DNA from 4 places in the Peribacillus sp. B2I2 genome. Region 4 is predicted to be linked to each of the others. Evidence: riboswitches for the same ligand, from Rfam matches in the RefSeq annotation. Region 4 holds a riboswitch; each other region holds the start of a gene.
What was found. A riboswitch is a leader RNA that binds a small molecule or an ion and turns the genes downstream of it on or off. The one in region 4 is predicted to bind cobalamin.
Positions count from the first base shown of each region.

Region 1: another riboswitch for cobalamin. It lies ahead of metE (5-methyltetrahydropteroyltriglutamate--homocysteine S-methyltransferase); the one in region 4 lies ahead of ABIE66_RS11675 (energy-coupling factor ABC transporter permease).
Region 2: another riboswitch for cobalamin. It lies ahead of ABIE66_RS27205 (ABC transporter substrate-binding protein); the one in region 4 lies ahead of ABIE66_RS11675 (energy-coupling factor ABC transporter permease).
Region 3: another riboswitch for cobalamin. It lies ahead of ABIE66_RS05470 (ribonucleoside-diphosphate reductase subunit alpha); the one in region 4 lies ahead of ABIE66_RS11675 (energy-coupling factor ABC transporter permease).

Region 1 covers NZ_JBGCCB010000001.1:763,654-766,772, forward strand. The annotation lists gene metE (5-methyltetrahydropteroyltriglutamate--homocysteine S-methyltransferase) at 1-1,473, opposite strand, end outside; cobalamin riboswitch at 1,628-1,819, opposite strand; gene ABIE66_RS03840 (potassium channel family protein) at 2,077-2,496, shown strand; gene bcp (thioredoxin-dependent thiol peroxidase) at 2,559-3,029, shown strand; gene ABIE66_RS03850 (aminopeptidase) at 3,041-3,119, shown strand, end outside.
Region 2 covers NZ_JBGCCB010000001.1:5,446,470-5,449,588, forward strand. The annotation lists gene ABIE66_RS27200 (FecCD family ABC transporter permease) at 1-369, opposite strand, end outside; gene ABIE66_RS27205 (ABC transporter substrate-binding protein) at 374-1,339, opposite strand; cobalamin riboswitch at 1,519-1,693, opposite strand; gene ABIE66_RS27210 (polysaccharide deacetylase family protein) at 1,781-2,620, opposite strand; tRNA gene ABIE66_RS27215 (tRNA-Arg) at 2,867-2,940, shown strand.
Region 3 covers NZ_JBGCCB010000001.1:1,081,771-1,084,889, forward strand. The annotation lists gene ABIE66_RS05470 (ribonucleoside-diphosphate reductase subunit alpha) at 1-1,727, opposite strand, end outside; cobalamin riboswitch at 1,868-2,047, opposite strand; gene ABIE66_RS05475 (manganese-dependent inorganic pyrophosphatase) at 2,341-3,119, shown strand, end outside.
Region 4 covers NZ_JBGCCB010000001.1:2,333,538-2,336,656, reverse strand. The annotation lists gene cobJ (precorrin-3B C(17)-methyltransferase) at 1-273, opposite strand, end outside; gene ABIE66_RS11680 ((2Fe-2S) ferredoxin domain-containing protein) at 288-656, opposite strand; cobalamin riboswitch at 806-996, opposite strand; cobalamin riboswitch at 1,199-1,394, shown strand; gene ABIE66_RS11675 (energy-coupling factor ABC transporter permease) at 1,570-2,313, shown strand; gene ABIE66_RS11670 (energy-coupling factor ABC transporter substrate-binding protein) at 2,315-2,626, shown strand; gene cbiQ (cobalt ECF transporter T component CbiQ) at 2,613-3,119, shown strand, end outside.

The DNA of each region.
Region 1 (3,119 bases), 1.6 Mb from region 4:
TTCCCCGTGTACGAGAACGTCCAAGCCGATTTCTTCTTGAATGTCGATCCACCTGCCGATTTCTTCGTTAATGAATGTTTCATATTGCGCAGCGCTCCATTCTCCTTTTTTGAATTTCCCGCGTGCTTGCTTAACTTCAAATGTCTGGGGAAAACTACCGATCGTTGTTGAAGGTAGAAAAGGCAATTTGAAAAATTCCTGTTGTTTTTGGTAACGTTCTTTAAATGGCAGCTGACGTCCAACATGCTCTGATTTAGCCTTTTCGACACTGGATTGTACACTCTTATGATTCCGTGCATTTGAACTAGCTAACGTCTGAACCGTTAATTTATTAGCATCGACCTTATCGGCGATTGCTTCAAAGCCCTGATTATTCCCTTTGACCAAGAGTGTTATTTCTTCAAGTTTCTCATCGGCGAAAGCAAGGGTTTCTTTCACTTCTTTTGAAACGGCGGTTTCATTACGAACGGTCACTGGAACATGAAGCAGGGAACAAGAGGGTTGAAGCCAGATTCGGTCTTCGGCTACTTTTTTCTTTAGAGTGTCGATCAATTGAATCTTTTTCGATAAATCAGAAAGCCAAATGTTTTTTCCATCAATCACACCTGCACCAAGCACTTTGTCCTTCGGGAAGCCGGATGCTTCAAGATTACTTAGATTCCTTCCTTTATCATGTACAAAATCAAGACCGATTCCCTGAACTGGTAATTCGATGACTTCTTGGTAGTGTTCCACGGCATCAAAGTATGTTTGCAGCATGATGTTTAGGTTTGGTGCTGCTTCATTCAGTTTTTCATAGAGGTAAGTAACAGTTTGCATATCATCTTTGGAAATGGATGAAACAAGAGAAGGCTCGTCCATTTGAATCCACTTCACGCCTTCTTGCTCCAACTCCTGCAGGATTTGCGTATATAGAGGAAGCAGGCGCAGGATTATGCCAGGGATATCTTGTTTTTTGAAGCCTTTGGAAAGGGAGATGAAAGTATAAGGTCCGATTAACACGGGCTTCGTTTCAATCCCTAGCTTTTCCTTGGCTTCCCGATATGCTACAAGTGGTTTATTTTCTGTTAAAGTCAGCTGTGGCAGTTTTAATTCAGGGACGATATAGTGATAGTTCGTATTGAACCATTTCGTCATTTCGGAAGCGACCTCATCATTGTTCCCGCGAGCCATTGAATAATAAACGGAAAGGGGAACGCTTCCGCCTTCATAGGCAGAGTAACGTTCAGGAACAAGACCGAACATGACGGACATATCGAGCATTTGATCATAGAAAGTGAAGTCGTTGACAGGAATGATATCAATGCCTTGATCTTTTTGTTTTTGTAAGTTGCCTAAACGGATGGCTTTTAGTTGTGCCGTAAATTTTGGTTCATCGATTTTCCCAGACCAATATGCTTCCAATGTACGTTTCCATTCACGATCTTCCCCGATTCGCGGGTACCCCAAATTACTGCTTTTCAAAATTCTCATCCTCCTACTTTCCTTTGATTTGTTTAAAAACAATAAAAAAAGCACCCCTAACTGTCAATAAGAGAAAGTTAGAAATGCTTAAAATAAAGAGACATGCAGAATGCCCCTTATAATTATAAGGTCCCTAACACCTCCCTATCTCCCGTAGGTTAAAACAGTGTTGTCGAAATAGGCAGGTCTCCTGACTTAGGGAATATCATTAGCAGCGAGCCTTCCCGATCCGTAGATCAGTGGCATATTGGATGGCGCTAACATTCCCATTACAGTGGCGGGACCGTGCCGGAATCAAACCGGGCTTCCCTTTTAATCCTAATGAAAATTAGGAACCTATTTCCACATATGAAATTTCACTAAACCTGCTGATAAACTGATTGCAGGTACCAAATATTTATAAAATAAAAACTATTATAAAAATTTAGATAATCTTAACATATCCGACCAAAAGGGTCAACATGAAAAAAATCGGGAAACGTTCCCGACATTTTGACAAATGCCTTTAGGGTGTGTGAGTGATAAGGCTGAAGTCTGTTCCTAAAAAAGAATATATTGTTAGGACAGGGAGTATGTATAAAGGAAGTGGCGTTTTGAAATGGGGCGTAGGGGATGACTTTCTACATCTTGATTGCAGGAATCATTTTTTGCATGGTGATGAGCATTCGGACGTTATTTCTTGTTGAGTCGGGAGGAAAGAAGTTTTCTCTGGAGGATATGCTGTGGCTTGGCAATTTATATGCGACGATATTAGTTGGATTTGCACTGATTTATTTATTATACGAGCTTCAGAATCATTCGGTGATTCTTGATATGGGCAATCGATTGGATGGCACATTCTATGAACAGTTGAAGACTTCTTTTTATTTTAGCGCGATGACCATGTTTTCTGTAGGGTATGGAGATATAGCCCCAATTGGAATGGGCAGGATGATAGCTACCATTCAGGCTTTCATCGGGTACACACTCCCGGCAGCGTTCGTGATTCGGACGGTGATCGATCTGGAGCATAAAGATAGGAAGGATAAATGAAAGTTGTGTTTCTTTCGATTATTGGGTACTCTTACCATAATGAAGGAAATGGAGGATTCAATATGACTGTTAAAATTGGAGAAAAAGCACCTGATTTTCAACTCCCTGCAAACAATGGTGAAATGGTTTCCCTATCGGATTTTAAAGGGAAATACATCGTTTTATATTTTTATCCAAAAGACATGACGCCAGGATGCACGACGGAGGCCTGTGATTTCCGGGACCACAATGAACAATTCGAGGAATTGAACGCTGTCATCATTGGTATAAGCCCAGATCCGGCGGCACGTCATGAAAAATTCATCGAAAAACATGGATTGCCTTTTCTGCTGCTAGCTGACGAAAACCATGAAGCGGCTGAATCATTTGATGTGTGGCAATTGAAAAAGAATTTCGGCAAGGAATATATGGGCATTGAACGTTCAACTTTCCTGATTGATAAGGCAGGTAAAATAGTCAAGGAATGGCGTAAAGTAAAAGTCAAAGGCCACGTCGAAGAAGCGCTTGAAACTCTTCGAGACCTAGAAAAATAAGGGACAGGCAGATGAAGGATGAACGAATAACGAAGCTTGCGGCCAGGCTGATTCATCATTCGATACAATTACAGCCAAAAGAGAGAATCC
Region 2 (3,119 bases), 3.1 Mb from region 4:
AAGAGTATATAAACCGATGAATGGTAGTGATATATTCAAGAATATTGTCAATACGGCACCGACTGATGCTCCTGATGAAATACCTAATGTGTAAGGGTCAGCGAGCGGATTCCGGAGCAGGCCCTGAAACCCCGCTCCCGAAATCGCAAGTGATGCCCCAACAAAACCCGCTAGCAACACACGCGGCAAGCGGATGTTCATCACAATATTCGTAAGCATTACATCCGGATCATCTGAAATCGGTAAATGAAAAATCTCCTTGCCGATAATTTGTAATAGTACAGGAATCGGTACTGGCACCGAACCAAAGGAAATGCCTATCGTCATTGCGAATAACAAAAATAATAACGCAATCAAATAAGCAATCATCCATTTAGTTGTCAAATAGGTTCGGATAGACTGATTTGGCAAGTTCCTCTACTCCCTCTATTAAGCGTGGACCGGAACGGGTCACCAAGTCGGAATGGACATCAAAGACTTGGTCATCCTTCACAGCATTTACGTCTTGCCACCCTTTTCGGCCCTTCACTTGACTTACTGCATCTTTTGTATAATAACCATACGTTGTAATGATGACATCCGGATTTGCAGCAATCATAGACTCTTCATCAATTTTTGCCCATCCGTCCAGTTCAGCAGCTGCATTTTCCGCTGAAATAATTTGAAGCATTTCATTCATGAAGGTATTTTTTCCAGGTGTATATATCTCAGGTGACGGTGAAACCTCCACAAAAACGGTTTTCCTATCCGCTTCCTTTACGGATTTGGCTTTTTCCTGAATATCCTTGAGCTTCGTTTTCATGTCCGTAACGATTCCGTTTGCCTTATCATGTTCCCCTGTTGCCTGTCCAATCATATCTATAGAATCATAGACTTGGTCAAAGCTTTGTGCATCATTGACTACGAGGACAGCAATTCCAGCATCCTTAAGCTGCTGCAAACCCTCATTCGAATTATGGGCACTGGATGCATGGGCAAGAACAAGGTCGGGCTTCAAGGAGACAATCATCTCCGTGTTCATTTCCATTCCGCCAACTTTTTCAATTTCTTTCGTTTCTTCCGGATAATTATCATAGTCGGAAACACCAACAACTTTTTTACCCAAGCCAAGTGCAAAGACAACTTCCGTATTACTTGGTATCAACGAAACGATTTTCTTCGGTTTTTGTTCTATCGTCACCTTTTCGCCTGTTGCATCTTTAATCGTAATCGGGAAAACTTCCTGTTTGGCATGATTCGTTTCCTGCTTTTCTTTTCCTTCATTAGTAGCATCGCTACAGCCAACCATCATACCTGCAGTCAGCAACATCACCAGTATCAGACCAAAAATCTTCTTCATTTTCATTCCCCACAATCTTTTTTTCTTTTAATTTCTTCACACCTAATGAACAAAACGCATTATCGGAAGATGCACCCCAAAACAAAAGCACCTCCCGTTAAACGGAAGATGCTTGTATGGCAACAATATAATTACGGACTCTTTAGGGTCTGCCACACACCTTCCCATCCGCGTAGGTTACAGGTGTACGAATTTTGGCAGGTCTCCTGGCTCATGGTCATCGTCAACGGCACCTTCCCATATCTCATACAGTGGTAAACATCCGTTGGCTCCCATATACAGTGGCGGGACCGCGCTGGCATTTCACCAACTTCCCTTTTAAGTCATTAAGACACCAAATCGTTCATATGTATATAATTTTCACTGCCTTTCATTATACACCATGTAAGAATCGATTATTATATGATTTTTCTGACTTGCCTCGAAATGACCCGTCCATCTTCAATGATTAGAAGCATTTTCAATCAGGGACGCAAATCCCTCGACTGATAATCCCGGTGAAATCCGAACCCTATGCAGGGAATGCATCCCTTGGTCCCTTGAAGCTCCTCCAGGTTCGGTAGTGACTGCCATCTTGTATCCAGCTTCTTCTGACACCCATAGACTTTCTTCGTTATACCGGCCAACCGGATAGGAAATTACTGTCGTGTCCTGGTCGAGGATACGGTCGAATAGCTCCTTCGACTGAACCATTTCCGCTTCTTGCTGCTCTGCCGTCATCCGGTTCAGCTCCAAATGGTTGATAGTATGACTTTCGATCGAAACCCCATTCCTGCTCATCTCCAACATTTGATTTTCAGTCAGGTGATGACCTTTATCAATGGACTTCCCAATCATGAAGATGGTTGCTTTCATATCATATTCTTTTAATATGGGGAAAGCTTCCGTGTAGTTATCTGTATAGCCATCATCAAAAGTAAGCCAGACGCACTTATCACTTGGCATCCGATTTTCGGTTAAAACGAGGAATGCTTCTTTAGGGGATAATGTATAGTAACCATTCTCCCGAAGCCAAGTCATTTGTGATTGGAATTCCTCTCTTGGAACCCGAAGGCCATTACCTTCAGAAATGCTATGATACATCAATATTGGAAACTGAACCGCAGAATCGGCCCTTATCCAATTTCTCGTATCGATTTGTTCCGGTTCGTCCTTTGAATCCTGTCCGGTGCCATTCTCCGCTGCCTCAACCACTTCAATGTCATCTTCCGCAATCGGCGCAGCCCTCTTTTTGCCTATACCCTCTAAAATCCCTTGTGAGCATGCAGGTAAAATTAACATCCCCAGCAATGCCACAAACAGTAAAACTCTGTATTTTCCCACTATCATTCTCCTATTTTTTTCTAGTATAATAGTACCAGAAAACCAACCAATAATAAAGTATTCCATTTAACGAAAAAAAAGGAAAAAACAGAAATAAGAGACCCGCTAAGCGTTTAGATGATTTTTTCATAATTATTATTGCTATTAACTTGAAAAGTTTGCCTATAAGAAATATAATAAATAAGTCGTCGACTTTTTTTATATGTCCCAGTAGCTCAGCAGGATAGAGCGACAGCCTCCTAAGCTGTAGGTCGTAGGTTCGATTCCTATCTGGGACGCTAATTTTAAAACCCTGTTACAATGCGGTACCTCCGCGTCGTAACAGGGTTTTTCTGTTGGTATGGCCTTACCTATTTAGGTTTTTGAGGGGCTTCCAATGTAAAGGTCGGATTTCTAGATACCGGTATGAGAAAAGTCGGAAGTATCGGCGAACAATACATTATGAGATTAACCATTT
Region 3 (3,119 bases), 1.3 Mb from region 4:
TATAATGCATCGGCATATTCAACTGCCTCATCCGATTCCCAATAAATATTCTGTGTGGCAAGTAAATGATGCCATCCAAACGTTCCTAAACCAATTGCCCGGTAACGTTTGTTCGAGATGGATGCTTGCTTGACCGGAAGATTATTCACATCGATTACGTTATCCAGCATCCGGATCTGAATGGGAATCAACCTTTCCAAAACATCGCTGCTCACCGCACGGGGCAAGTTAATGGATGAAAGGTTGCAGACAACGAAATCGCCGCTTTTACGAACAACAACGACATCTCCATCTTCTGTTTCGTATTCATCGGTGATCGTCGAAGGGCTTAAGTTTTGAGCAATCTCGGTGCAAAGGTTAGAACAATAAATCATACCTTTATGTTTATTTGGATTCTTCCGGTTCACTTCATCGCGGTAGAACATATATGGTACGCCTTCTTCTAATTGAGAAATCATGATGCTTTTCATGATGTCCATCGCATTGATCTTTTCAAAGCTATAGTTTGGAAGCGAACCATTTTCTGCGGCCTCGACAGCAAGTGCATAATGATTCCTGAAGCTTCCTTCGCCTTTCTTCTCGTCGTAAAGGTCTTCAAGTGAGAATCCAAGGGTTTGCTTGACGGTATGCGGATCGAAAAGATACCATTCTTTTCTGTCACGTACAGCCTCCATGAATAAATCAGGAATGCATACACCCGTAAAAATATCATGGGCTTTTAATCTGTCATCCCCGTTTTGCGTCTTCAAATCAAGAAAGCTCATGATATCTTTATGCCAGGCATCCAAGTAAATCGCGATGGCACCTTTACGTTGCCCCAATTGATCGACACTGACAGCTGTCTGGTTGAATAGTCGAATCCAAGGAGTCGTGCCGGAACTATTTCCAGAGAAACCACGGATATCGGAACCAAGCGAGCGGATCTTACCAACGTAAAGACCGACACCGCCACCGAATTTTGATACTTTTGCGGCATCGTAGTTAGATAGGTAGATACCATCAATGGAATCTTCAATTGCGTCGATAAAGCAAGAGCTTAACTGTCCATGCGTTTTTCCTGCATTGGAGAGTGTAGGTGTCGCAACAGTCATATAAAGGTTGGACATTGCCCAGTAAGCTTCTTTGATAAGTTGCAGGCGGTGCTCCGTTTTTTCCAATCGCATGATTTCCATCGCGATGATCATGAAGCGCTCTTGGGGCAGTTCGTAGACCTTGTCCTTTTTTGGGCGGGCTAGGTAGCGATCGTTTAATAAGTAGATGCCTATGTAAGAAAATAATTTATCCTTTTCCGGGTCGATCACCGAACCCAATTCCTCAATTTCCGCTTTCGTATAAGAAGAGAGCAGTTCTGATTTATAGATGGGGTAACGCTGGCCTTCTGAAAGTTGGGAGAGTTCCGTGATCAGTTCATAGAATGGGCCATAACTTATGCCTTCATAACCTCGATTAGCTTGTGCATCCCTATACATCGCATTCAACAGTTCTGCTGCAGCAACGAACGTCCAATCGGGAGCATCGATATCGACACTTTCCAGAGCGAGCTGAATCAGTTTCTTTGATGCCTGTTCTTCGGTTGAGTCACTTTTGCGATCAAGCCATTTTGTAAAACGCTTCTTGAACTTTTCCATATCGAGACGGCCTTCAAATTCCTTCGATAACATCTCAAGCTGGATGGAATTCGTGTCGGTGTCATTTTCACTTATGGTAGAGTTATATGTTTGAGTCATTAATAATCCTCCTTGTAAACTTCCGCTAAAATAAAAAAAAACCGCCCAATGAATTGAGCGGATCAAACGATAGAATAAAAGAGCCATGAAAAAATAGCCATTATGCTATCGTTTCATCATCTCAATCCCCGAAGAATAAGAAACGTGAAAAATTCAAGGCAGGTCTCCTGACTCATGATCATCCTACTTTGAGTCCTTCCCGTATAGAGAGCTATACAGTGGTTTCTCATTTCGTCACATTTACAGTTGCGGGGACAGTTCCGGGTTCGCACCGGATTCCCTTTTCAGCCATCGCTGGCACCTTGGATTACAAAAAATTCTATATATAGTTATTAGTGTTGTTTGTGTAATCAATATCTAGTATTTCTGCTTATATTATCGTAAGCCATATACGATGATAATTCAACTAATATATTTGAGAAAAACCAACCCTTATCTATTGACAAAGGGAAGGTAGAGGGTGAAAGAATGAAAGATTTTATTGGGGAATGGGTAATTCAAGCACTGAATTTAGGGGATTTTGTGTTAAAATAAAGTGTATAGTAAAGGTGGCTCTCCTTTATTGCGATAAGGGGATTCGCGGAAAAATATTTATGAAAAAGGAGATAAAATCTTGGAAAAAGTATTAGTTTTTGGACATAAAAACCCGGATACAGACACAATCTGTTCAGCAATCGCTTATGCAGATCTGAAAAAGCAGTTAGGTATCAACGCTGAACCAGTTCGTCTGGGTGAAGTGAATGGTGAAACTCAATATGCGTTGGACCACTTCAAATTCGAAGCTCCTCGTCTTGTGGAAAAAGTGGCAGGGGAAGCTGATGGCGTGATCCTGGTCGATCACAATGAACGCCAGCAAAGTGCTGAAGATATTGACCAAGTACGTGTGTTGGAAGTTATCGACCATCACCGCATCGCTAACTTTGAAACAAGCGATCCTTTATATTACCGTGCGGAACCAGTTGGCTGTACGGCAACCATTTTAAATAAAATCTATAAAGAAAACGGCGTTGAAATCCCAAAAGCGATTGCAGGTCTTATGCTGTCTGCCATCATTTCGGATTCTTTATTGTTCAAATCGCCGACCTGCACGGATCAAGACGTTGCAGCAGCTATGGAACTGGCTGATATTGCGGGAGTCAACGCTGAAACATATGGTTTGGAAATGTTGAAGGCGGGAGCTGACTTGAGCGACAAAACGATTGCCCAGCTTATCACTCTTGATGCAAAAGAATTCTCCATGGGCATGGCTAAAGTGGAGATAGCTCAGGTCAATGCTGTTGATCCGAACGAAGTCCTTGCTAAGCAAGCCGAACTAGAAGCAGCCATTGAATCGGTCATCGCTGTGAAGGAATTGGATTTATTCCTATTCGTAGTAACGGATATCCTGACCAA
Region 4 (3,119 bases):
CATCCCGTAAACTCCGGCATCCCCACTGGAAATGACAGCCACTTTTTTTCCCAACTCCGCTTGTTTTACTGCTTCCTGAGCACGTGATACCTCTTCAGTCATCCCCGTACTAATGATCGTTTGATCTGTAAGCAGACCCTGAATGAGTTCAACATAAGTTTTATAACCAATGATGTAGTCACTTTCTTGAAGGGCTTCGACAGCACGTTTGGTAATGTGTTCAAAATTCCCTGGTCCAAAGCCCACGACGAATAATTTACCGTTTGTACTCATTAAGACATCTCCTTTTACGATTTGTTCTTTGAAATACCCGTATGAGCAGGAAAATCTGGATTAGGTTTCATTTCCCCATCACTGAATTGGTAGATCATCTGTGGGACATATTCCCCATCATCGATATTGCTGACAATCTCCCGACCGAAATCAGGCGTATCCACTCTATACCATTTCCCTTGGGGATAGGCAATCACAACGCAGGCATCCTTACATCTTCCGTTACAGCGTGTCCTGGTTGTATGAATTTTCAAATCCAGTCCCTTTGAAGTAATTTCATCGCGAATCGCTTGAGTTACTTCTTCCCCGCCCTTTTTCATGCAACTGCTTCCATTGCAAATCAACAAATGCGTATTTGTACCCTTCAAGTTCCAAGTAGTCATCTTCTTCCTCCTGAGTTCAGGGAAAAGGCAAAATAAAAAACCTTAACATAAGAGTCAAGGTTTAAAAAACTATATGAATGAGGAGCCCTCCGCAAATATGCTGAATCTCCAAAAATCGTCATAGTCCTTCTACCTTTCCCTCCGAAAAGTATCATACAATTTAAAAAGCAGGTTTCCTGGCTTACGCTTCATTTTACTTTGTCCCTTCCCGGCTTTAAGCCAGTGGTTATCGACAAATTCATCAGCGTTTACAGTAGCGGGGGCTGCATCGGATTTTCACCGATTTCCCTATTATCCCTTGCATTTTTCACACAAGAGCACTTTTAAAATGAAATATTTGGTTTTATTATACAATTATAGCTAACCTTATCTATCATATAACAACTTTAGCAAAATTCAATAGTTTATTCCGACTGTTTAGAAAAGTTTAATAGTGTAAATCCAGCCATAAGCCTTTCCTCTCTGCAATCTTAGTCAAAAAAAAAAAAGAGAGTGTAGCTGGAATTATTTCTTTATGGTACACTATACGAGAATTTTCGAAATAATTACATAAGTTTTATGGTGTTGAATTTCTCGGAATTCAGCTTAAAAGGGAAGCCGGTGAAAGTCCGGAGCGGTCCCGCCACTGTAAAGGGAAGTCCTATTACGTTAACATTAATCCACTGTCAAATGAGATGGGAAGGATGTAACGGGACAATGAACCTAAGCCAGGAGACCTGCCATGAAGCGTGAAACTGTTTCAGCCTACGAGGATGGGTGTGCGGATCAGGCAGAATGGCCCATATTGGTTTAAGCTGCAAAATTCCTGTTCATTACGCACTTCTTTCTTTTGAGAGAAGTGCTTTTTATGTTGGGCGCCGCTTTTCTTCTAAAGTTTTGATCAGAAAAATTAAAGGTGTTGAAAGGAGAAAGAATGAAAAGAGTCAATTGGAAAATTCTTTATTTTGTCATTTTACTGCTTCTTGTCCCAAAACGTGCGATGGCCATGCATATCATGGAGGGCTTTTTACCAATTGAATGGGCCATATTTTGGTGGGCCGTGACCCTTCCATTTCTAATCTTGGGTTACCGGTCCATTAGGTCCAAAGTAAGGGAAAACCCAGAAACAAAAATGATGCTCGGTCTATCGGGTGCATTCGTATTCATATTATCTGCCTTGAAGATTCCTTCCGTTACGGGAAGTTCTTCACACCCTACCGGAGTTGGTTTAGGTTCCATATTATTCGGGCCATTGGCCATGAGTGTCGTAGGCTCCATCGTTCTATTATTTCAAGCTGTTCTACTGGCTCACGGAGGATTGACGACATTAGGGGCCAATGCATTTTCCATGGCTGTATGCGGACCTTTCATTGCTTGCTTTGTCTTCAAGGGCGCAACTAAATTGGGGTGGTCTTTTTCGCTGGCCGTTTTCTTGGCAGCTGCTTTTGGCGATTTAGGAACCTATGTGGTAACTTCCGTTCAACTTGCACTTGCTTTTCCATCCGAGGTAGGTGGATTCATAGCCTCATTCAATAAATTTGCTGGAATATTCGCCCTGACCCAAATTCCCTTGGCAATCAGCGAGGGATTATTGACAGTGGTTGTGATGAATTTCCTGAAAAAATACAATCTAGGCGAATTGAAATTGCTGCGAGTTTTATCTAAGGAGGCCCGTTAACATGAAAAAAAGTTTATTGCTGCTTTTCCTGGTCGTCATTCTTGCCACCATACCGTTAATAACCCAGCAAGGAACGGAATTTGGCGGTGCCGACGGCGAGGCTGAAGAAGCCATCACTAAAATTCAGCCGGAATACAAGCCTTGGTTTAATAGTATTTGGGAGCCGCCAGGTGCGGAAACCGAGAGCTTATTATTTGCGCTGCAAGCTGCAATCGGAGCTGGTTTCATTGGATACTTCATTGGCGTAATGAGACAAAGGAATAAACAAACCAAACAAGAAATGAACGAAAAATCGAAACATGTTACTCATTGATAAATATGCCTATTTCAATGGGCTAAAGGATGTACATCCATTGGAAAAGATGATTTTTGCACTCTCCCTTATGCTGTTTTCGTTAACGGTAAGGGATTTGGCCGTTTCGCTCATCACTTTTATGGTGATGAGCGCTTTAATCATTTTTGTGGCAAAAATCCCGCTTTTGTATTATCTGAAATTACTCTTATTACCAGGATTCTTTCTATTATCAGGCACACTTACCATCCTTTTTTCTATCTCCAGTACATTTACTTCGATACCGAATATTTGGTGGTCCTGGAAAGTCGGAAATTGGCAAATTTTCATCAGCGATGGCAGCATTGGTACAGTGATCAATTTGATCACTGTCGTATTTAGCAGTATAAGCTGTTTATATTTCTTAACCTTGACTACACCCATTACCGTCATTCTATCCGTACTGCGAAAACTTAAAGTGCCTTCCTTATTGATCGATTTAATAGAATTGACCTATCGCTTCATCTTTATTTTT